Accumulibacter sp.: one gene and its partners. The protein of the gene in region 1 interacts with the protein of each later gene in a pairwise test. Links are inferred from orthologs where the notes say so. Each region holds a gene or a part of one and is shown on either strand. Other genes may lie near its edges. The genes, in order: ftsZ, zapD and V5B60_RS09390.

Region 1 (7,170 bases):
CTGCGCTCGTCTGGGGCTCGGCGCGCCTGCGCCTGTTCCCGCTCGGCGAAGTGCAGGTGCTGGGCGAGCTGCGGGTCGTGCAGCGACACGAGCTGGAGGAAGCTTTGGCCGGCTTGTTGGGTGGCAACTTTTTCACCGTCGATCTCGAGGCGCTGCGGCGGGCAATCGAGGATCTGCCGTGGGTGCGCCGCGCCGAATTGTGGCGCCGCTGGCCATCGCGCATCGAAGTGCGCATCGAGGAGCAGAAGGCTGCAGCGCATTGGGGAGACGGGAATGGCGAGCTGGTCAACATTTTCGGCGAGGTTTTTGCTGCCTCACTTCCCGACGAGCAGCGGCTGCCCAGGCTCAGTGGACCGAGCGGCTCCTCACGCGAAGTCCTGCGTCGCCATGGGGAGTTCGTCGAGCTGCTCAAACCGGCGAGCCTGCGGCCAGCGCAACTGAGCCTGTCGCCGCGCCTGGCCTGGGCGGTGAAGCTGGAGGACGGCATGCTGGTTGAACTGGGACGCGAGCAGGCGAAGGCACCGATCCGCACGCGCCTGCAACGATTCGTCGAGTACTACCCGACCATGCCGGACGCCCGCCACGGGCGGCCGGTCGCGGTAGACATGCGGTATCCGAATGGTTTCGCACTCCGCTTCGCGGCCAGTGCGGTTCAAGAGGTCAAAGGAAAGAGATGAGCAGGGATAGCAAGGATCTGATCGTTGGACTCGACATCGGTACGTCGAAGATTGTTGCGCTGGTGGCCGAGCTCACTCCCGAGGGGCGGCTCAACGTCATCGGCATGGGCTCACAGGAGTCGAGGGGGCTCAAGAAGGGGGTCGTCGTCAATATCGAGGAGACGGTTGCGACGATCTCGCGCGTCCTCCAGGAAGTCGAGCTGATGGCCGACTGCAAGGTGCGCGATGTCTACACCGGGATTGCCGGCAGCCACATCCGCAGCTTCAACTCGAACGGGATGGTGGCCATCAAGGACAAGGAAGTCACACCGATGGACGTCGAACGGGTCATCGAGACGGCGCGCGCGATGCCGATCCCGGCCGACCAGGAGATACTCCACATCCTGACGCAGGAGTTCATCATCGACGACCAGGACGGCATACGCGAGCCGATCGGCATGAGCGGCTTCCGCCTCGAAGTCAAGGTGCACATCGTCACCGGAGCCGTTTCCGCCGCCCAGAACATCGTCAAGTGCGTGCGCCGCTGTGGCCTCGAAGTCAATGACCTGGTCCTGCAACCCCTGGCGTCGAGTTGCGCGGTCCTTTCCGATGACGAGAAGGATCTCGGCATCTGCCTGATCGACATCGGTGGCGGCACGACCGATCTCGCGGTGTGGACGCAGGGGGCGATCCGCCACACCTCGGTGATCCCGATTGCCGGTGACCAGGTGACCAACGACATCGCCATGGCGCTGCGCACGCCGACACGAGAGGCGGAGGACATCAAGCGCAAGTACGGTTGTGCGCTGGCGCATCTCGCGGATCCCGAGGACGTCCTTGATGTCGCCGGGGTCGACGACCGTCCCTCGCGCAAGCTGTCGCGTCGGGCGCTGGCCGATGTCATCCAGCCGCGCGTCGAGGAACTCTACGAACTGATCCAGGCGGAACTGCGGCGCTCGGGTTTCGAGGATGTCCTGTCATCGGGAATCGTCCTCACCGGAGGCGCCTCGGTGATGCCCGGGATGATCGAACTCGGCGAAGAGATCTTCCACATGCCGGTGCGCCTGGGCGTGCCGAAGTATCAGGGGGCGCTTGCCGATGTGGTTCAGAGCCCGCGGTTCGCGACTGCCTGTGGCTTGCTGCTCGAGGCCCACACGCAGCGCAAGCGCGGTCTCAAGGTGCGCGAGACGCGCGATGTGAAGCAGGTTTTCGGTCGCATGAAGTCGTGGTTCGAAAAGAACTTCTAAGCCTGTCAGCGATGACGAGAGGCGTTTCTTGGGTTTGGTGAAATTTTTTTGCAGAGGAGGCGACAATGTTTGAAATCATCGAGAAGGAACAGAGCGAGCGCGATACCGTGATCAAGGTGATCGGCATCGGTGGCGCCGGCGGCAACGCCGTCGATCACATGATCCGCGAGGGCGTGAACGGCGTGGACTTCATTACCGCCAATACCGATTCGCAGGCGCTTGGCCGCAGCATTGCCCTGCAGAAGCTGCAGCTTGGCAAGACCGGCCTGGGCGCCGGCGCCAAGCCGGAAGCCGGCAAGAGCGCGGCGATTGAGGAGCGCGAGGCGATCGCCGCTTCGCTGCAGGGTGCGCACATGGTGTTCATCACCGCCGGCATGGGCGGAGGCACGGGTACCGGTGCCGCGCCGATCGTCGCCGAGGTGGCGCGCGAACTTGGCGTGCTGACCGTTGCCGTCGTCACCAAGCCTTTCGCTTTCGAGGGCAAGCGGCTGAAAGTCGCCGAGGTAGGGATTTCCGAGCTGCAGAAGCACGTCGATTCGCTCATCGTCATCCTCAACGACCGTCTGATGGACGTCCTTGGTGAGGACGTCTCGATGGATGAAGCCTTCCGCGCGGCCGACAACGTGCTGCGCAACGCCGTCGGCGGCATTGCCGAGATCATCAACTTCCCCGGGTTGGTCAACGTCGACTTCGAGGATGTGCGGACGGTGATGGGCGAGATGGGCATGGCGATGATGGGCTCGGCGAACGCAGCCGGTGTCGACCGCGCGCGGATCGCTGCCGAGCGCGCGGTTTCGTCGCCCCTGCTTGAAGGGGTGAACCTCTCCGGTGCCAAGGGCGTGCTGGTCAACATCACGGCCTCCCGCTCGCTGAAGATGAAGGAAGTCAACGAAGTGATGAACACCGTCCGCGCGTTCGCCGCAGACGATGCGCACATCATCTTCGGCGCCGTCTACGATGAGCAGATGGCTGAGGAGATCCGTGTCACCGTGGTGGCTACGGGCCTCGGCCAGGCGCAGGCCAAGCAGCGCCCCTTCGAGGTGATCCGCAACGTCGACCGTCAGGCGACCGGAACCGACGGACCGTTTGGCGGCGGCGCCATCGATTACTCCTCTCTGGACCAGGTCCCGGCGATCGTCCGCAAGGGACGCAGCGCGACAGTCGAAGCGCTGGCCAACAGCGGCGTCGACCGTTACGACATCCCCGCCTTCCTGCGCAAGCAGGCCGACTGAACGCGATCTCCATGCCTCCTCTGCGGGAATCGGCGTCTGTCCGGGCCGCCCGGCCTGTGCTAGAATCAGCCGATTCCCTCCTTTTTTCAGACACATGTTGAAGCAGCGAACGCTCAAGGCTGTCGTCAGCGCGGCTGGCGTCGGCCTCCATTCCGGCGTCAAGGTGAACATGAGCCTGCGTCCGGCGGCGCCGGGAACCGGCATCGTCTTTCGCCGGATCGATCTCGATCCGCCTGTCGACCTGCCGGCATCGGCATTGCTCGTCACGGACACCCGCATGTGCTCGTGCGTCGAGCGCGATGGCGCCAAGGTCGGGACGATCGAACACCTCATGTCCGCCTTCGCCGGACTCGGGGTCGACAACGCCTTCGTCGACGTCGATGCCGCCGAACTGCCGATCCTCGACGGTTCTGCTTCGCCCTTCGTCTTCCTCATCCAGTCGGTTGGCATCGAGGAACAGCCGGCGGCCAAGCGATTCATTCGCATCAAGACGCCCGTCGAGGTGCGCGAGGACGATCCGGCCGGCGCGAAGTGGGCCCGGCTCGATCCTCACGACGGCTTTCGGCTGTCTTTCTCGATCGGCTTCAACCACCCGGCGATCGATCGCACGGGGCAGCACGTGACGATTGATTTTGCCGACCATTCCTATGTGCGCGAAGTGGCGCGGGCGCGGACCTTCGGTTTCATGCAGGAGGTCGAGTGGCTGCACGAGAACGGTCTGGCGCAGGGCGGTGGGCTCGACAACGCCGTCGTCCTCGACGAGTATCGCGTGCTCAACGCCGACGGCTTGCGTTACGACGACGAGTTCGTCAAGCACAAGGTGCTCGACGCGATCGGTGACCTGTACCTGCTTGGCCACCCGTTGCTGGCCGCCTTCAGCGCGCACAAGTCGGGACACGCCCTGAACAACCTGCTGGCGCGCAGGCTGTTGGCCAGCCCCGAGGCGTGGGAGTTCGTCAGCTTCGAGAACGGTGACCTGGCGCCGCAGGCCGTGGCCCGCTGGCTGGAATCGCCGGCTTTCTGAGCGGATGTGGCTGCTCCGCCTGCTCGCCGTCCTGACGGTGCTGGCAGTGGCCGCGGGGGCCGTGCTCTTCGTCTTCACCCGCGACAGGCGCTATCTGACTTTCTCCTGGCGGCTCTTTCGCTACTCGTTGCTCGTCGCGCTGCTGGTCTTTGCGCTGATGATCATCGAGCGGGTCGCCGTCATTCCTGTCTAGCCGACCGCGCCAGCAGGCGCTCGACGGCCTGGCGCAGCGGCGACGCGGGGAGTGACTCGCGCAGGGCAGTCAGGCGCTCGCGACTGCCGGCGGTGAGCGGCCTGGATTGCGGCGTTGCCGTCGGGATGCGCGTCAGCGGCGCATGGACCCGGATCTGCAGGCCGCGACAGTCGATGCCCCGTCGCGTGACTTCGTCTGCCAGCGTTGGCGCGAGCTGTCGCAGTTTCGCCGCGACAGCCCCGTTGTGCGCGTGTATGACCAGGATGCCCGACTTGAAATTCGCCAGGTTGCTCGCCTGCACGAGGTGCGCCGGCGCGACACGCCGGAAGACGTCGTCCAGCCGGCGCAACAGTTGCGCGTGCGCCAGGACCTTTGCCGCGCCATCTGGTGCGCCGAGAAAGCGGTGCAGGGTTTCGGCCATCTGCCGCGGCCCTCACGAAGGACGATGGCCGCATGCTATCCGCTTGCCGAGCCCTTGGCAATCAGCTCTGCCAACCACCAATCCCCGGTCAAGAGGCCGCTGGTACCGAGAGCTGCCGCTGCGCCCGTTCGTAGATGACGAAGTCGAAATCGGGCACGGTGCCACCCTTGCTGCCCGGCGAAGAACCGACGCGGCGTGAAACCTCCCGCCATTGCCCTGCCGGCAGTTCGGGAAAGAATGCGTCGCCGCTGGCTTCGGCGGCGACCTCGGTCAGGTACAGACGGTCCGCCAGCGGCAGCGTCTGACGATACATCTCGGCACCGCCGATGACGAACACCTCGCCGGCGGCACCGGCGATCTGCAGCGCTTCCTCGATCGAGCTTGCGCGGCTGGCGCCGGGCGGCCGGTAGCCCGGATTCCGGCTGACGACGATGTTGTGCCTGCCGGGCAGTGGACGAAAGGCATCCGGCAGCGATTCCCAGGTCTTCCGGCCCATGATCACCGGTTTGCCGCCGGTCGTCGCGCGGAAATGGCGCAGGTCTTCGGGCAGGCGCCAGAGCAACTGCTGGTCCCTGCCGATCGCCCGGTTTCGTGCCACGACGGCGATCAACGAGATCATCGCCGGCACCTAGACGGCAACCGCCCCCGCAATGTGCGGATGCGGATCGTAGCCCGCGAGCTCGAAATCCTCGAAGCGGAAGGCGAACAGGTCTCCGACTGCCGGGTTCAGCCGAATCCGCGGCAGGCCGCGTGGTTCACGGGTCAGCTGCAGCCGCGCCTGATCGAAATGGTTGCTGTAAAGGTGGGCATCGCCAAAGGTGTGCACGAATTCGCCCGCACGGTAGCCGCAGACCTGTGCCAGCATCAGTGTCAGGAGGGCGTAGGAGGCGATGTTGAAGGGAACGCCAAGAAAGATGTCGGCGCTGCGCTGGTACAACTGGCAGGACAATCGGGATCGTTGGTCCCGGTCGTCGGCCGGCGCGGGTGCGACGTACAGCTGAAACAGGGCGTGGCAGGGCGGCAGCGCCATGCGCTCGACGTCGCCCGGGTTCCACGCCGTAACCAGATGGCGGCGTGAGTCGGGATGGTGCCTGAGTCCATCGACCAGTTGCGCCATCTGGTCGATCTGTCTGCCGTCTGCCGTCTGCCAATGACGCCATTGATGGCCGTACACCGGCCCGAGATCACCGTTCGCGTCGGCCCATTCGTCCCAGATACGGACCCCGTTGTCCCGCAGGTAGCGGATGTTCGTCTCCCCGCGCAGAAACCACAACAGCTCATGCACGATCGAGCGCAGATGAAGCCGTTTTGTCGTCAGCAAGGGGAAGCCGTCGTCGAGCGCGAAGCGCATCTGCCAGCCGAACACCGACCGCGTACCGGTGCCCGTACGGTCCCCCTTCGCGCAGCCCTTGTCCAGCACGTGCTGCATCAGGTCCAGATACTGCCTCATCCCTTGCCCCAGCCGATGTCCCGTGCCCAATTGTAAGCCATGCTGGGGTGACGGCCTGCCCCAAGCCCCAGTAATGTTGCCGACCGACATGGCTGCGACCTCGCTCCTGCTCGCATGCATTACAATTGCTCTTCCAACTTGGCGACCCGTGACGAGGCCGGCTCACCGATGATTCTCAACCTGTTCCCGCAGCGTCCCGACCATCCGCTGGCTGATGGCAAGGAGTTGAAGCGGATCGTCGCCGAGCTGTTGGTCGCCCGGCCCGCCAACGCCGTCGAGGAGGTGACGACCTGGTTCGAGTCGCTCAAGCATGCCCGCAACTTCCGCGTCGATCGCTACTTCGATGTCCTGCGCCAGCTCGATGAGGCCGCCCAGCCGCATCTGCGTCGTCTGGGGCGGGACTACGTGCAGTCGCCACACCTCTCTCCGGCCGAGCGAGGCCGCATCTGGACGCGCTGCCACGTTTTCTGCGTCGAAGTCGCAGCGAGTTACGCGCTGTGTCTGTCGCGCGCACGGCTGGAACCGCGCAGCAAGGGCAGCGATGCACTCAAGGCGTCACTTCCCCTGATCGAGGCGCGCCTGCTCGCGGCGCGTCGCTGTCAGCTGAAGTGGCTCGCGTTCCGCTACGCCGCCGCCGGTGCGGAAGTCTGGCAGGCGCTGGGCGCGAGCTATCTGGCAGCCGAGCAAGGTGGCTACGCGCAGAAGTCGCTGCAGCTCTATCCGGCACAGCACGGTCTGACCAGCGCCCAGCAGCAGTACATCCATGCCCTGGTCTTCTGCTCGTCGTCGATGGACGGCCTGTTGCCGGAGCAGATCGAGCTTGCCGACCGCCTGATCGCCCACTTCCTCTCCTCTTTCGTCCTCTTGCCGACGCCGCGTGCGGACAGTGTCTATTGGATCGACGCCGCCACTGGCGAGCCGCCCACCCGACTGGGCCGGCGACCGGG
Region 2 (7,030 bases), 480 kb from region 1 along the record:
CGATGGCGATCCTCGAGCAGGAGATGTCGGCCGAACGCTGGATTCCGATCCCCGAGCCGGTGCGGCAGATCTATCGCCTCTGGCGACCGTCGCCATTGATCCGTGCCCGCCGGCTCGAGGAAGTGCTGCAGACGCCGGCGCGGATCTTCTACAAGTATGAAGGCGTCTCCCCTGCCGGGTCGCACAAGCCCAACACCGCCGTACCGCAGGCTTACTACAACCAGCAGGCGGGAATCCGGCGCATCACCACGGAGACCGGTGCCGGACAGTGGGGCTGTTCGATGGCCTTTGCCGGCCAGATGTTCGGTCTCGAGGTGCGCGTGTACATGGTCCGCATCAGCTATGAGCAGAAACCCTTCCGCCGCTCGATGATGCAGACTTGGGGCGCCGAGGTCTTCGCCAGCCCGTCGCCGATGACGCAGACCGGCCGCGATCTGCTCGCCCGCGACCCGGAGAACCAGGGCTCGCTCGGCATCGCGATCTCCGAGGCCGTCGAGGAGGCGGCCGCGCGCTCCGACACCAGCTACGCGCTCGGCTCGGTGCTCAATCACGTCGCGCTGCACCAGACAATCATCGGCCAGGAAGCGAAGAAACAGTTCGAAAAGGCTGGCGACTGGCCGGATGTGATCTTTGCCCCCTGTGGCGGCGGCTCGTCCTTCGCCGGCGTGGCTTTCCCGTTCATCGCCGACAATGCCAGCGGCGGGCGCAACGGCCGCCCGACGCGACTGGTGGCGGTCGAACCGACATCGTGCCCGACGCTGACCAAGGGCGCCTATGCCTACGATTTCGGCGACGCTTCGGGTTTCACGCCACTGATGAAGATGTACACCCTCGGCCACGACTTCATGCCGCCGGGCATCCATGCCGGCGGCCTGCGTTACCACGGTGACTCACCGCTCGTCTCCCAGCTCTATCACGACGGACTGATCGAGGCGGTCGCAGTACCGCAACTGGCAACCTTCGAGGCGGGCGTGATGTTCGCGCGCGCCGAGGGCGTCATTCCAGCGCCCGAGTCGAACCATGCCATCCGGGCGGCAATCGACGAGGCCGTGCGCTGCCGGGAGAGTGGCGAGAGCCGGACGATCTTCTTCAACCTCACCGGCCATGGCCATTTCGACATGGCGGCCTACGACCGTTACTTCGCCGGCCAGCTCGAGGACTTCGAGTACCCGCAGGAGGCGATCCGGGCTTCACTGGAGCATCTGCCCAGGCTCTGATGGTGAACACGTTGCGCCCGCTCGTCTTCGCCCTCGTCCTCGCCAACCTGCTGCTTTTCGTCTGGGCACGAGGCTACCTGGGCGCCCCGGCCGAAGGCGATGCGCATCGTGTGGAGCAACAACTGTTGCCCGAGCGCATCGTCGTCGTCTCGCGCGGCGAACCGCCACCGTCGGCCAAAGCCAGGGCAAATGGCGGCACGCCCGGAGAGCAGAAGGCGAGCGAGAGTTGCCGCATCTGGAGCGATCTGGCAGCCAGCGAGGCCGACGAGGTCGAGCAACTGCTGCGCGAGAGCTTCGCCGAGTTCCGGACGAACCGTCGCACGGTGAATGAGAACAGTGGCTACTGGGTCTACATCCCACCTCTCGCCAGCAAGGAGGAAGTCGGCAAGAAGACGGCGGAGCTGCAGCAGCTTGGCGTCGACGATTTCTTCGTCGTCCAGGCCAGTGGGCCGAACCAGCTGGCGATCTCGCTCGGCACCTACCGAACAGAGGAGGCAGCCAATGCCGGTCTCGAAACCCTGCGCGCGAAGGGCGTCAAATCGGCAAGAATGGGCCAGCGTACGGGAAGACCGGCGTACGTGATCCTCGAGATCCGTGGCCCGGCAGCGCAGGCCGAAGCCTTGCAGCGCTCGATCGCCGCCCGGCTGCCCAAGGTCACGGCCAAGGCCTGTGCGGCGCCCGCGACGGGTGCGCCGTGAGCTTCATCGTCGGCCTCACCGGCGGCATCGGCAGCGGCAAGAGCACGGTCGCCGATCTCCTGGCCGAACGGGGCGCGGCGCTGGTCGATACCGATCTGATCGCCCACCAGTTGACCGGGCCCGATGGTGGCGCGATGACGGCGATTGCCGGTGCATTTGGAAGTAGCGTCGTGCGTGCGGACGGTAGCCTCGACCGCGCCGCCATGCGCCGCCTGGTCTTCGCGAACGCTGCCGCCAAGGCACGGCTCGAAGGCATCCTGCATCCGCTGATCCGGCAGCGGAGCGAAGAGCGCTGCGCGGCCGTGGCGACCGCTCCCTACGTCGTCCTGGTCGTGCCACTGCTCGTGGAATCCGGGACCTATCGGGAGCGGAGCGACCGCATCCTGGTCGTGGACTGCAGCGAAGAGGTCCAGGTGGCGCGCGTGATGGCGCGCAGCGGACTGAGCGCCGACGAGGTTCGCGCGATCATCGCCAGCCAGGCGTCTGCCGACGAGCGCCGCGCGGTGGCAGACGATGTGGTGCTCAACGACGGGACGATCGAGTTGCTCGGACCACGCGTCGAGGCGCTGCACCACCGCTATCTTGAGCTGGCGGCGGCGAAAGCTCATGTCGACCGTTGAGGTTTTGCTGCAAATGCTTCAGAATCATCGGAAATCGTCCATTCCGATGCCGGCGGCAGCGTGATCACCTACGAATATCCCTTCAATGAGCGCATTCGCACACTGTTGCGGCTGGAGGATTTGTTCCACAAACTGAGCAGCTTCATGCAGCGGGACGGCTCGCAGGAGCATCATGTCGTCCTCCTCACCCTGTTCGAGATCCTCGACGTGTCCGGCCGTGCCGACCTGAAGATGGACCTGATACAGGAACTCGAGCGTCAACGTCAGAGCCTGTTGGCGTTTCGCAACAATCCGGACATATCCGAGGACGCGCTCGCTGGCGCACTGTACGAGATCGAAAACGCTTCGGCGGCACTGCTCGGAATGGCGGGCAAGATCGGCCAGCACCTGCGCGACAATGACTGGCTGATGAGCATCAAGAGTCGTGCCAGCATCCCCGGCGGGGTCTGCGAGTTCGACCTCCCCTCGTACCACTACTGGCGGCATCAGCCACCCGACGTCCGCCGCGAGGCGCTGCTCGGCTGGTTGCAACCGCTGTTGCCGCTGCGTGACGCGCTGACGATCGTCCTGCGCCTGTTGCGCGCGAGTGGCCGCTCCGAGCACCATGTCGCCAGCGGTGGGGCGTTCCAGCTCATGCTCGGTGGCAGCAACGTCCAGAGTACGTCACAGATGGTCCGTATCTCGCTCAAGCTGCACGACCCCTACATTCCGGAGATCAGCGCCAACAAGTACGCGCTGAACATCCGCTTCACCCGCCCCGACAGCGACCATCGGCCGCGCCACTGCGACACCGATGTCGAGTTCGACATGCTGTTCTGCAATCTGTAGGCAGCCGACATCGCGCTGCCGCTGACACCGAACATCGCGAAAGCGGTCGAGAGACTCTTTCCGCCGGACGACGTCGAGGAGGTTGTTCGCATCATCACGGAACAGTGCGCGAACAACCTTCCCAACTGCAGTGACTGCGACGAATACGCACTGGAAAACCTGAGATTCGCCGTTCTCAAGCTTTGCGACGGAAAGATCGAGAAACTGCGCGAAGTCGTCCACATGGCGAACGAGGACTGGCGGGATGTCCTCTGGGAGGCAGGCTCGCCAAGGCAGTTCCAGCGCAATCTGCTTCATCAGCGCCGATTGAGCCGCCAGGCGCATCTCGGCGCACGCGCGTCGGGGCGACGCCGCCGCATCTCGGCCGACATGTCGACGACGATCGCCGGTTCGGTCCGCGGGGTGCGTTCCCGTCCCGCCGCCATTTCCGCTTGCGGACCCGGTGGGCCGACGAGCAGCACGGAAAGCGCGTTCCGCGTCTGGCGCAGGTTGCCCGCGATCTGCGGGATCGTGGCGAGCGTGCTCAGGTACTGCGATTTCGCCTGCTGCACGTCGACTTCCGAGTCGTTGCCATGCTTGAACCGGCGCTCGGTGGCCTCCAGGTTGCGCTTCGGCAGCGCGGAGTTTTCGCGGGCGACGCCGAGGACGACGATCAGCGTCGCCGCGGAGCCATGCTTGCCGCCAATCCCCTGCGCGAGCATCGAGTGCAGCGGGTAGAGGCCCTCCGAGCCCCTACCAGTTCGTCTCGCGTTCCGGCGTTGCCGTGATGCGATGAATCGAGAGATCGGCGCCGTTGAACTCCTGCTCGCGATCGAGACGAAGCCCGACGGTGCTCTTCAGCAACCCGTAAACCACGGTGCCACCCACCAGCGCGATGCCGATCGCGAGCAGGGTCATCAGGAGCTGCGGCATGAACGCGACGCCGCCGACACCGCCGAGCGCCTTGCTGCCGAAGATGCCGGCGGCGAGGCCACCCCAGGCGCCGCACAGCCCGTGCAACGGCCAGACGCCGAGAACGTCGTCGATCTTCCAGCGGTTTTGCGTCAGCGTGAACATCAGGACGAAGAGGCCGCCGGCGACACCACCGACGACCAGGGCGCCCATCGGGTGCATCAGGTCGGAGCCGGCGCAGACGGCCACCAGACCGGCGAGCGGACCGTTGTGCACGAAGCCCGGGTCATTCCTGCCGGCGACCATCGCCACCAGGGTGCCGCCGACCATCGCCATCAGCGAGTTCATCGCCACCAGCCCGGAGATCTTGTCGATCGTCTGCGCGCTCATGACGTTGAAGCCGAACCAGCCGACGGTGAGGATCCACGCGCCGAGAGCCAGGAAGGGGATCGATGACGGCGGGTGCGCCGACACCCTGCCCTCCTTCGTGTAGCGACCGTGACGCGCGCCGAGCAGGATAACCGCCGGCAGGGCGAGCCAGCCACCCATCGCGTGCACGACGACGGAACCGGCAAAATCATGGAACTCCTCGCCGTAGGTCGCCTTGAGCCACGCCTGGATGCCGAAGGCCTGGTTCCAGGCGATGCCCTCGAAGGTCGGATAGACCAGGGCGACGATCAGGAAGGTCGCCGCCAGCTGCGGGTAGAAACGCGCGCGTTCGGCAATGCCGCCCGAGATGATCGCCGGAATCGCCGCAGCGAAGGTAAGCAGGAAGAAGAACTTGGTCAGCTCGAAGCCGTTCTTGTCCAGTAGGGTGTCGGCGCCGGCGAAGAAATTGACGCCGTAGGCGATGCTGTAGCCGACGAAGAAATAGGCGATGGTCGACACCGAGAAATCGGTCAGGATCTTCACCAGCGCGTTGACCTGGCTCTTCTTGCGGACGGTCCCCAGCTCGAGAAAGGCAAAACCGGAATGCATCGCCAGCACCATGATGCCGCCGAGCAGGATGAAGAGGACGTCGCTACCAGACTTGAGTGCTTCCATGGCTCCTCCAGGATTTCGTGATGGAGCCAACAAGCAAATCCCGTTCCAGGGTTGTCATGCCCCGGAATCGACCATCATCTACGGCATGCGCCCATTCCGCGCACAATCAGGATGCATCAGCGGGAGTCTACGCACCAGAACGGGGCGACGGGGCACTCCGAGAGCTCAGCCGCGACCTACGGTGGTGCGGCCCCGGCTGGCAGCAGGACCCACATCTGCCCCTGCTGCTTCATGCGCCCGGCCTCGTTGCCGGCAGCGGCGCCGAAGCCCCAGAAGAGGTCGGCCCGGACGACGCCGCGGATGGCGCCGCCGGTGTCTTGCGCCATCACCAGCCGTCGCCAGGGCTGCACCGAATCGGGACGGGACGTCGCCAGAAACACCGGGGCGCCGAGGGTGACATGTCGGGGATCGACCGCAATGCTGCGCTCTGGGGTCAGCGGCACGCCCAGTGCGCCGTTCGGGCCGTCGCCCTCCTTGCCGCGGATCGCTTCCTCGCGGAAGAAGACGTAACTCGGATTGGCGTTCAGCAGTTCGGTGACCCGGCTCGGGTTGGCGCGCGCCCACTGCTTGATCGACTGCATCGATGCCTGTTCGAGGCTCATCTCGCCACGATCGACGAGCACGCGACCGATCGATTGATAGGGGTGGCCGTTCTGGTCGGCATAGGCCAGCCGCAGCGTGCTGCCATCCGACAACTGCACGCGCCCGGAACCCTGCACCTGCAGGAAAAAGAGCTCGACCGGATCGTCGACATAGAGCAGCACCCGTTCGCCGCCTTCGTTCGCACGCTTGCCGATCTCGGCACGCGAGAGGTAGGGGACGACCCGGTTGCCCTGCAGGCGACCGCGCAGGCGCATGTTCTTCAGCTCGGGCAGGACGCTGCCGAGGTCGATCGTCAGCAGGTCGGGGGGAACGCCGAGCACCGGCTGCAGGTAGGGCTGGCCACGCGTGCGCGAGCCGCGAAGCAGCGGCTCGTAGTAGCCGGTCACCAGACCGCGGGTCGAACCGTCGGGATTGGTCAGCAGCCACGGTTGCAGCCGTGACTCGAAGAAGGCCCTGGCGGCGGCGGCCGTCGGCGCGGCCATGGACCGCGCCTCGTCACAGACGGCTTTCCATTGCGGCCACTGCGCGCGACTGGAAAGACCGCGACACGACCGCAGGAAAGGCGCCCAAGCGGCTGCCAGATCGTCGTCGCTCCAGCCTGGGAGGTCCCTCCAGCGCGCCGCCTGCAGCGGCTTCGCGTCCATCCTGGGGACGGCTGGCGGTGCTGCCCCCGGGCAATCCGGACACGGCGGGCAGGCGGTGGCGCCGGCGCCGCCACCGAGCGGCGGCTTGCCCGTGCTGCCACAGGCGGTGAGCAGCAGCGCGAGGACGGTGATGACGAGGCAACGTGATTGGCTTTTGCGGATCATTTGGCTAGAGTATCGGGTTCGTGCAACCCGCCCAGTATACTGTTCAATGAGTGACTCCCTGGCGCAGCTGGCCTCCTTTCTCGCTCGCGCCGAGCGCCTCCTCGATCGCCTCGAGCCGTTGCTGCCGCCCGCGGCAACGGCTCCCGACTGGAGCGCGGCGCATGCCTTCCGCTGGCGCGGCGCGAACGGATCCGGCCACCTGCAGGCGATCCGCCGCCTGCCCCGAATCCGCCTTGCCGACCTGCGCGACATCGACGAGCAGAAGGCTCGCCTCGACAGCAATACCCGCCAGTTCATTGCCGGGCTGCCGGCCAACAATG
Region 3 (7,053 bases), 1.1 Mb from region 1 along the record:
GCCGGCATCCTCCTCGAGGTGGGCCCGCGTCAGGGAGATGAGCTTCTCCTTCTCGCCGAACTGGATTGGCAGACCGCCGCCGCGTACCACGGGTAGCTCGTACTGGCTGATTTGATAGCCCTTGGGCAGGTCTGGATAGAAGTAGTTCTTGCGCGCAAAGACCGATTTCGCGGCGACCTCGCCGCCCACCGCGAGACCGAAGCGGATGGCGCATTCGACGGCCGCCTTGTTGAGTACCGGCAGCACCCCGGGCAGAGCGATATCCACGGCATTGGCCTGCAGGTTGGGGGCAGCACCGAAGGCGGTCGAACTGCCGGAAAAGATCTTCGACGCGGTCGACAGCTGGACATGCGTTTCAATGCCGATGACGACTTCCCAGTGTTTCATCTTTGCTTGCTCACTCTACAAGGGCCGCAGCCGCCGGGCGGCGATGGTCGCGACGGGGCGGAACGGGGTCGCCGGGTCGGCGGCCTGCCCGACCGGAAGCTTTGGCCTCTCAGGCATGACCGGCCGGGCACTGCCGGTGCCAGTCGGTCACCTGCTGATAGCGGTGGGCGACGTCGAGCAGCCGAGCCTCGGTGAAGTAGTTGCCGATCAATTGCAGGCCTGCCGGCAGGCCGCCGGCAAAGCCGCAGGGAATCGACATCGCCGGCAGTCCCGCCAGATTGACGGCGATGGTGTAGATGTCGGAGAGATACATCTGCACCGGATCGGCAGCCTTCTCGCCAAGCCGGAAAGCGGTGCTCGGGCTGGTCGGCCCGAGGACGACGTCGCATTGTCGGAAAGCCTCGGCAAAGTCGTCGGCGATCAGCCGGCGGATGCGCTGGGCCTGCAGGTAATACGCGTCGTAGTAGCCGTGCGAGAGGACATAGGTGCCGATCAGGATGCGGCGCTTGACCTCGGCGCCGAAGCCCTGCGCGCGGGTCTTGCAGTACATGTCGGTGAGGTCGTCGTAGGCGGGGGCGCGGTAGCCGTAGCGGACGCCGTCGAAGCGTGCCAGATTCGAGCTCGCCTCTGCCGGTGCGATCACATAGTACGCGGCGACCGAGAGACTCATGCTCGGCAGGCTGACAGGCACGGTCTCGGCGCCGAGCTGGCGGTATTCGGCAATGGCGGCTTCGATCAACTGCATGACGTCCGGGCTGCAGCCGCCGCCAAAGAACTGCTCCGGCAGGCCGATGCGCAGTCCGGCCAGCGGCCTGCTGCCCGTGGCAGCCGTGAGTTCGCGGGTGAAATCCTCGCGCGGACGGTCGAGACTCGTCGAGTCGAGTTCGTCGAAGCCGGCCATGCAGTTGAGCAGCAAGGCGCAGTCGGCTGCGGAACGGGCGAGTGGGCCCGCCTGGTCGAGCGACGAGGCGAAGGCGATCATGCCGTAGCGTGAGACGACGCCATAGGTTGGCTTCATCCCGGAAAGGTTGCACAAGGCAGCAGGCTGACGAATCGATCCGCCGGTGTCGGTGCCGGTTGCCGCTGGCGCCAGACGGGCCGCCACCGCCGCTGCCGAGCCACCGGACGAGCCGCCGGGAACGCGATCGAGTGCCCAGGGATTGGCTGTCGGGCCATGGAACGAGGTTTCGGTCGAGGAACCCATGGCGAACTCGTCCATGTTGGTCTTGCCGAGCAGCACCGCGCCGGCCTGCTGGAAGCGGCTGATCACCGTTGCATCATAGGGGCTGACGAAGTTGCCCAGCATCTTCGAGCCGCAGGTCGTCAGCCAGTCCTTGGCGCAGAAGATATCCTTGTGCGCGATCGGAATCCCGGTCAGCGGCTGCGTGTCGCCTCGCGCCAGCCGCGCGTCGGCGGCTCGCGCCTGTGCCAGGCTGCGCTCCGGGGCGACGGTGATGAAGGCGTTCAGCTGCGGGTTGTGACGGGCGATGCGATCGAGGTAGAGCGTCGTCAGCTCGACGCTCGAGATTCGTCGGCTGGCGAGGGCCTGCGCAATGTCGGCGAGACTGTGTTCGATCATTCGATGACCCTTGGCACGAGGTAAAGTCCTGCGTCGGCCTCCGGCGCGATTGCCTGGAAGGCAGATCGCCAGGCCAGCTGATCGCTCTCGGTCACGCCGTCGGGCCGCAGGCGCTGCGCCAGGTCCTGCGCGTGCGCCATCGGTTCGACGCCTTGCGTGTCGATGGCCTGCATCGTCTCGATCAGGCCGAAGATCTCGTTGAGCTGGCCAAGGGTGCTGCGCGCCTCGGTGTCGTCGACTTCGATGCGGGCCAGGTGGGCAATGCGGTGGACTTGGTCGAGGGTGAGCGACATGGTTACGAAATCACTAAGGTGGTAAACGGGCGAGCCATATAAGGTATCATAAAAGTTTTTCCCACCGCAGCCCCGGCTTGGGGCCATCACGGATTTCGCAAGCATGTTCAGTTTTCTGCGCAGTTACTTCTCGAATGATCTGGCGATCGATCTCGGTACCGCCAACACGCTGATCTACGTGCGCTCGAAAGGGATCGTTCTCGATGAACCGTCGGTCGTCGCCATCCGGACCGAGGGCGGTCCAAGCTCGAAGAAGACCATCCAGGCGGTCGGCAAGTCGGCCAAGGAAATGCTCGGCAAGGCGCCGGGGGCGCTGACCGTCATCCGGCCGATGAAGGACGGCGTGATCGCCGACTTCACGGTCACCGAGCAGATGCTGAAGCAGTTCATCAAGAAGGTGCATGACTCGCGCCTTTTGTCACCGTCGCCACGGATCATCATCTGCGTGCCGTCGGGGTCGACCCAGGTCGAACGGCGGGCGATCCGCGAGTCGGCAATCGGTGCCGGTGCCAGCCAGGTCTTCCTCATCGAGGAGCCGATGGCGGCAGCCATCGGTGCTGGTCTGCCGGTCTCCGAGCCGACCGGATCGATGGTCGTCGACATCGGCGGCGGGACGACCGAGGTCGGCGTCATCTCGCTCGGTGGCATGGTCTATGCGGGTTCGGTGCGGGTCGGCGGCGACAAGCTCGACGAGGCGATCATGAACTACATCAGTCGCAACTACGGCATGCTCATCGGCGAGAACACCGCCGAGAACATCAAGAAGCGGATCGGGTCGGCGTTTCCCGGTGCCGAGGTGCGCGAGATGGAAGTGTCGGGAATCAACAAGGCTGAAGGCATTCCGCGCAAGTTCACCATCTCCTCGAACGAGATCCTCGAGGCACTGACCGAACCGTTGAACAGCGTCGTCTCGGCGGTCAAGTCGGCGCTCGAGAAGACCCCGCCCGAGCTCGGTGCCGACATTGCCGAGAAGGGCATGGTCCTGACCGGAGGTGGCGCGCTGCTGCGCGACATCGACCGGCTGCTGATGGAAGAAACCGGTCTGCCGGTGATCGTCGCCGAGGAGCCACTGACCTGCGTCGCGCGCGGCTGCGGTCTGGCGCTCGAGAAGATGGACAATCTCGGCAGCATCTTCGCTTCCGACTGATCCGTGGCGGCGGCACTGCCGTGCGCTGCCAGTTGCCAGGCCTGAGCGATGGAAAACCAGCCGCCACCCTTCTTCAAGCGCGGCCCGGCGCCGTTGGCGCTGCTTTCGTTCTACGTCGCGCTTTCGGTTGCTCTTCTGGTCGTCGATGCGCGCCTGCAGGCGCTGGAGGTCGTGCGCCAGGCGTTGTCGCTGTTCACGCAGCCGCTGCAGCAACTGGCGCACCTGCCGGCGCATTCAGTCGCCAGCGCCGGCGATTACTTCGTCAGCCTGACCCACCTGCGCGAGGAGAATGCCCGTCTGCAGCAGGCTCGCATGGAAAAGGCGACGACCGTGCTGCGCACGCAGCAGCTGGAAGCCGAAAACGAACGTCTGCGCAAGCTGCTTGGCGTCAAGGAGCGGCAGCATGCCAGGGGTCAGGTGGCACAGATCCTGTACACGGCGCGTGATCCCTACACACGACGCATCGTCATCGACAGGGGGCAACAGGATCAGGTTGTCGCCGGCCTGCCGGTGATCGACGACGCCGGCGTCGTTGGCCAGGTGACACGGGTCTTCCCCTTCGTCGCCGAGGTCACCCTGATCACCGACAAGGAGCAGGCGGTACCGGTACAGATCGTTCGTACCGGTCAGCGCTCGGTCGTCTTCGGGCTTGGCAACGGGCAGCTCGAGCTGCGTTTCCTGCCGGCCAACGCCGACGTGCAGAACGGCGACGAGCTCGTGACTTCCGGTCTCGACGGCATCTTTCTGCCCGGCTTTCCCGTTGCCCGGGTAGTGCATGTCGAGCGTGACACCTCGTACTCCTTCGCCCGCATCTTCTGCATGCCGCTGGCGGGCGTCGAGAACTTCAGCGAGGTGATGGTTCTCGAGCAGCGGCCGCCGGTTGCCCTGCCCGCGGAAATTGCGCAACCAGGCCGCGAGGCGAAGGCGCTCAAGTCACCGTCGGCACGCAAGAAGCGACTCAGGAGGGAGTAGGCGCATGCAGACCAGCTATCGTTCTTCCGCCCGCATCCTGCTGCCGGTTCGCCCGTGGTTCATCGCCTGCAGTCTGGCTGCGGCGCTGCTGTTGAACCTGCTGCCAACTGCTCCCTGGCCCGGCCTGCCGGACTGGCTGGCGCTCGTTCTGGTCTTCTGGAGCGTCCGCGAGCCGCGCCGTGTCGGGATGGGGCTCGCCTTTCTCTGCGGCATTGCGATGGACGTGGCCGATGCCGGACTGCTGGGGCAGCATGCACTGGCCTATGTCCTGGCGGTCTATGGGGGCGGCTCACTGTCGCGGCGGATCCTCTGGTTCCCGCTCGCGCAGCAGGCGCTGCATGTCCTTCCACTGTTGCTGCTGGTGCCGTTGGTGCAGGTCGCCGTACGCACCGTCGCTGGTGGGGAATTCCCGGGCATCGGCTACCTTCTGGGGCCTCTGCTGGCGACCCTGCTCTGGCCTGTGCTGACCTTCGTTCTCCTGTTGCCACAACATCAGTCCGTCGACCATGATGCCAATCGTCCGCTCTGAGCAACGGCCCGAAGTTCTGCTGCGGTCTCCACGGGGAACCTCCGCAGTACCGGCGCTGCCGCTTCACTGAAGGGGGTACGCGTGCTCGCTCGTCAGTCGCAGCTCGTTGCTCCCGATCGCGAACTCGAGCGCTTCCGTTTTCGCGTCAGCCTCGCAGGTTTTGCCGTCTTTGCCGCTTTCGTCGTCCTCGCTACCCGTCTCTTCCACCTGCAGGTCGTACAGCACGATTACTACTCCACCCGCGCCGAGGACAACCGCATCTCGCTGGTGCCGATCGTTCCCAACCGCGGGGTCATCGTCGATCGCCACGGGACCGTGCTGGCGCGCAACTACTCGGCCTTCACCCTCGAGATCACGCCGTCGCGCGTCGACGACCTCGACGCCACCATCGAAGGTCTGGGCAAGCTGATCGAAATCCTGCCGAAGGACCGGAAGCGCTTCCGCCGGCTGCTCGAGGAGAGCAAGACCTTCGAGAGTCTGCCGATCCGCTCGCGGCTGAGCGAGGAGGAAGTGGCGCGCTTTGCAGCCAACCGCTACCTCTTTCCCGGCGTCGAGGTCAAGGCGCGTCTTTTCCGCCACTATCCCGAGGGTTCGGTCGGTGCCCATGCCATCGGCTACATCAGCCGGATCAACAGGCGCGACCTCGAGATCATCGAGGACAACGAACAGACGAACAATTACAAGGGAACCGACCATATCGGCAAGTCGGGGGTGGAGCAGAAGTACGAGTTCCAGCTGCACGGCGAGACCGGTTACGAACAGGTCGAGATCGACGCCGGCGGTCGCGCCGTGCGCAGCCTGTCGCGCAGCGCTCCGGTGCAGGGCAACAACCTGACCCTGACGCTGGACATCAAGTTGCAGGAGATGGCCGAGAAGGCTTTCGGCGACCGCCGTGGCGCGCTGGTGGCGATCGAGCCGGCGACCGGCGGCATCCTCGCGCTGGTGTCGGTGCCGACCTTCGACCCCAACCTGTTCATCGACGGCATCCGCAGCGACGACTGGGATCAGCTCAACAACTCACCCGACAAGCCCTTGCTCAATCGCGCACTGAATGGTGCCTATCCGCCAGGGTCGACCTTCAAGCCCTTCATGGCGCTGGCGGCGCTGGAGACCGGCAAGCGGACGCCCGGGCAGGCCATCTCCGATCCGGGCGTCTTCAATTTTGGCGGGCATCAGTTCCGTGACGACAAGAAGGGCGGACACGGCATGGTCGACATGCACAAGTCGATCGTCGTCTCCTGCGATACCTACTACTATGTCCTGGCCAATGACATGGGGATCGACGCGATCGCCCGTTTCATGGGCCAACTCGGTTTCGGGCAGCGCACCGGCGTCGACATCGAGGGTGAGTCGCCGGGAGTGCTGCCTTCACCCGAGTGGAAGAAGCGCCGTTTCCGGCGGCCCGAGCAACAAAAGTGGTTTGCCGGCGAAACGATCTCGATCGGCATCGGCCAGGGTTACAATTCCTATACGCCGATCCAGCTGGCGCAGGCCACCGCGACGATCGCCAACAACGGCATCATGTACCGCCCGCATCTGGTCAAGTACATCACCGACAGCCGCACAGGCGAGAAGACGATGATCGAGCCCGAGCCACTGCGCGTCCTGCCCTGGAAGCGGCAGAACGTCGAGGTGATCAAGCGGGCGCTGGTCGGGGTCAATATCGGCGGCACCAGCGCGCGCGCCTTCGCCGGCGCTGGCTACACCTCGGCCGGCAAGACCGGAACGGCGCAGGTTTTCAGCCTCAGGGGTGCCGAGTACAAGGCCTCGCGGCTGAAGCAGGAACTGCGTGACCATGCCCTGTTCATCGCCTACGCGCCCGCCGAGCAACCGAAGATCGCCGTCGCCGTGCTGGTCGAGAACGGTGGCTTTGGCGCCCAGTCGGCGGCACCGATCGCGCGCATGGTTTTCGATTACTACCTGCTCGGCAAGCTGCCGAAGGGGGCTGCGAAGGAAGACGATGTCGAGGGAGACTGACTGATGCCGCAGCTGCTGCAGCGCGCGTGGGTACGCCTCGTCGCGCGCGTCGACGGACCGCTCCTGCTGCTGACGCTGGCGCTGATGGCAACCGGTCTGGCGACGGTCTACAGTGCCACCGCCGACAGCAGCAGCCGCCTTCTCGCGCAAGCGTTGAACATGGCCGTTG

The links.
Region 2: the proteins of ftsZ (region 1) and zapD interact in binary tests that used the Escherichia coli proteins (3 or more experiments, as listed by UniProt). The link is inferred for Accumulibacter sp. from one-to-one orthologs.
Region 3: the proteins of ftsZ (region 1) and V5B60_RS09390 interact in binary tests that used the Escherichia coli proteins (3 or more experiments, as listed by UniProt). The link is inferred for Accumulibacter sp. from one-to-one orthologs.

What each region holds. Positions count from the first base shown.
Region 1 is NZ_JAZKUG010000001.1:1,013,295-1,020,464, reverse strand. The notes cover bases 1,163-4,051. They hold ftsZ (cell division protein FtsZ), read left to right. Parts: upstream 1,163-1,968; coding sequence 1,969-3,135; downstream 3,136-4,051. Other genes in these bases: lpxC (UDP-3-O-acyl-N-acetylglucosamine deacetylase), read left to right, coding at 3,230-4,051; ftsA (cell division protein FtsA), read left to right, coding at 1,163-1,903. In the rest of the region: V5B60_RS04480 (cell division protein FtsQ/DivIB), read left to right, coding at 1-677; more of ftsA, read left to right, coding at 674-1,162; more of lpxC, read left to right, coding at 4,052-4,159; V5B60_RS04460 (hypothetical protein), read left to right, coding at 4,164-4,352; V5B60_RS04455 (DciA family protein), read right to left, coding at 4,339-4,773; V5B60_RS04450 (dihydrofolate reductase), read right to left, coding at 4,862-5,392; V5B60_RS04445 (thymidylate synthase), read right to left, coding at 5,402-6,223; V5B60_RS04440 (hypothetical protein), read left to right, coding at 6,392-7,170. UniProt on the Escherichia coli protein: Essential cell division protein that forms a contractile ring structure (Z ring) at the future cell division site. The regulation of the ring assembly controls the timing and the location of cell division.
Region 2 is NZ_JAZKUG010000001.1:539,574-546,603, forward strand. Bases 1,731-4,479 are described here. They hold zapD (cell division protein ZapD), read left to right. Parts: upstream 1,731-2,595; coding sequence 2,596-3,363; downstream 3,364-4,479. Other genes in these bases: V5B60_RS02470 (SPOR domain-containing protein), read left to right, coding at 1,731-1,915; coaE (dephospho-CoA kinase), read left to right, coding at 1,912-2,535; V5B60_RS02485 (TolC family protein), read right to left, coding at 3,660-4,064; V5B60_RS02490 (ammonium transporter), read right to left, coding at 4,096-4,479. Also shown: V5B60_RS02465 (TrpB-like pyridoxal phosphate-dependent enzyme), read left to right, coding at 1-1,217; more of V5B60_RS02470, read left to right, coding at 1,217-1,730; more of V5B60_RS02490, read right to left, coding at 4,480-5,298; mltA (murein transglycosylase A), read right to left, coding at 5,475-6,710; V5B60_RS02500 (ATP-binding protein), read left to right, coding at 6,757-7,030. UniProt on the Escherichia coli protein: Cell division factor that enhances FtsZ-ring assembly. Directly interacts with FtsZ and promotes bundling of FtsZ protofilaments, with a reduction in FtsZ GTPase activity.
Region 3 is NZ_JAZKUG010000001.1:2,162,397-2,169,449, forward strand. The notes cover bases 1,613-4,384. They hold V5B60_RS09390 (rod shape-determining protein), read left to right. Parts: upstream 1,613-2,362; coding sequence 2,363-3,406; downstream 3,407-4,384. Other genes in these bases: gatA (Asp-tRNA(Asn)/Glu-tRNA(Gln) amidotransferase subunit GatA), read right to left, coding at 1,613-1,966; gatC (Asp-tRNA(Asn)/Glu-tRNA(Gln) amidotransferase subunit GatC), read right to left, coding at 1,963-2,259; mreC (rod shape-determining protein MreC), read left to right, coding at 3,455-4,378; mreD (rod shape-determining protein MreD), read left to right, coding at 4,383-4,384. Outside these bases: Asp-tRNA(Asn)/Glu-tRNA(Gln) amidotransferase subunit GatB, read right to left, coding at 1-387; more of gatA, read right to left, coding at 497-1,612; more of mreD, read left to right, coding at 4,385-4,907; mrdA (penicillin-binding protein 2), read left to right, coding at 4,989-6,884; rod shape-determining protein RodA, read left to right, coding at 6,888-7,053. UniProt on the Escherichia coli protein: Forms membrane-associated dynamic filaments that are essential for cell shape determination. Acts by regulating cell wall synthesis and cell elongation, and thus cell shape.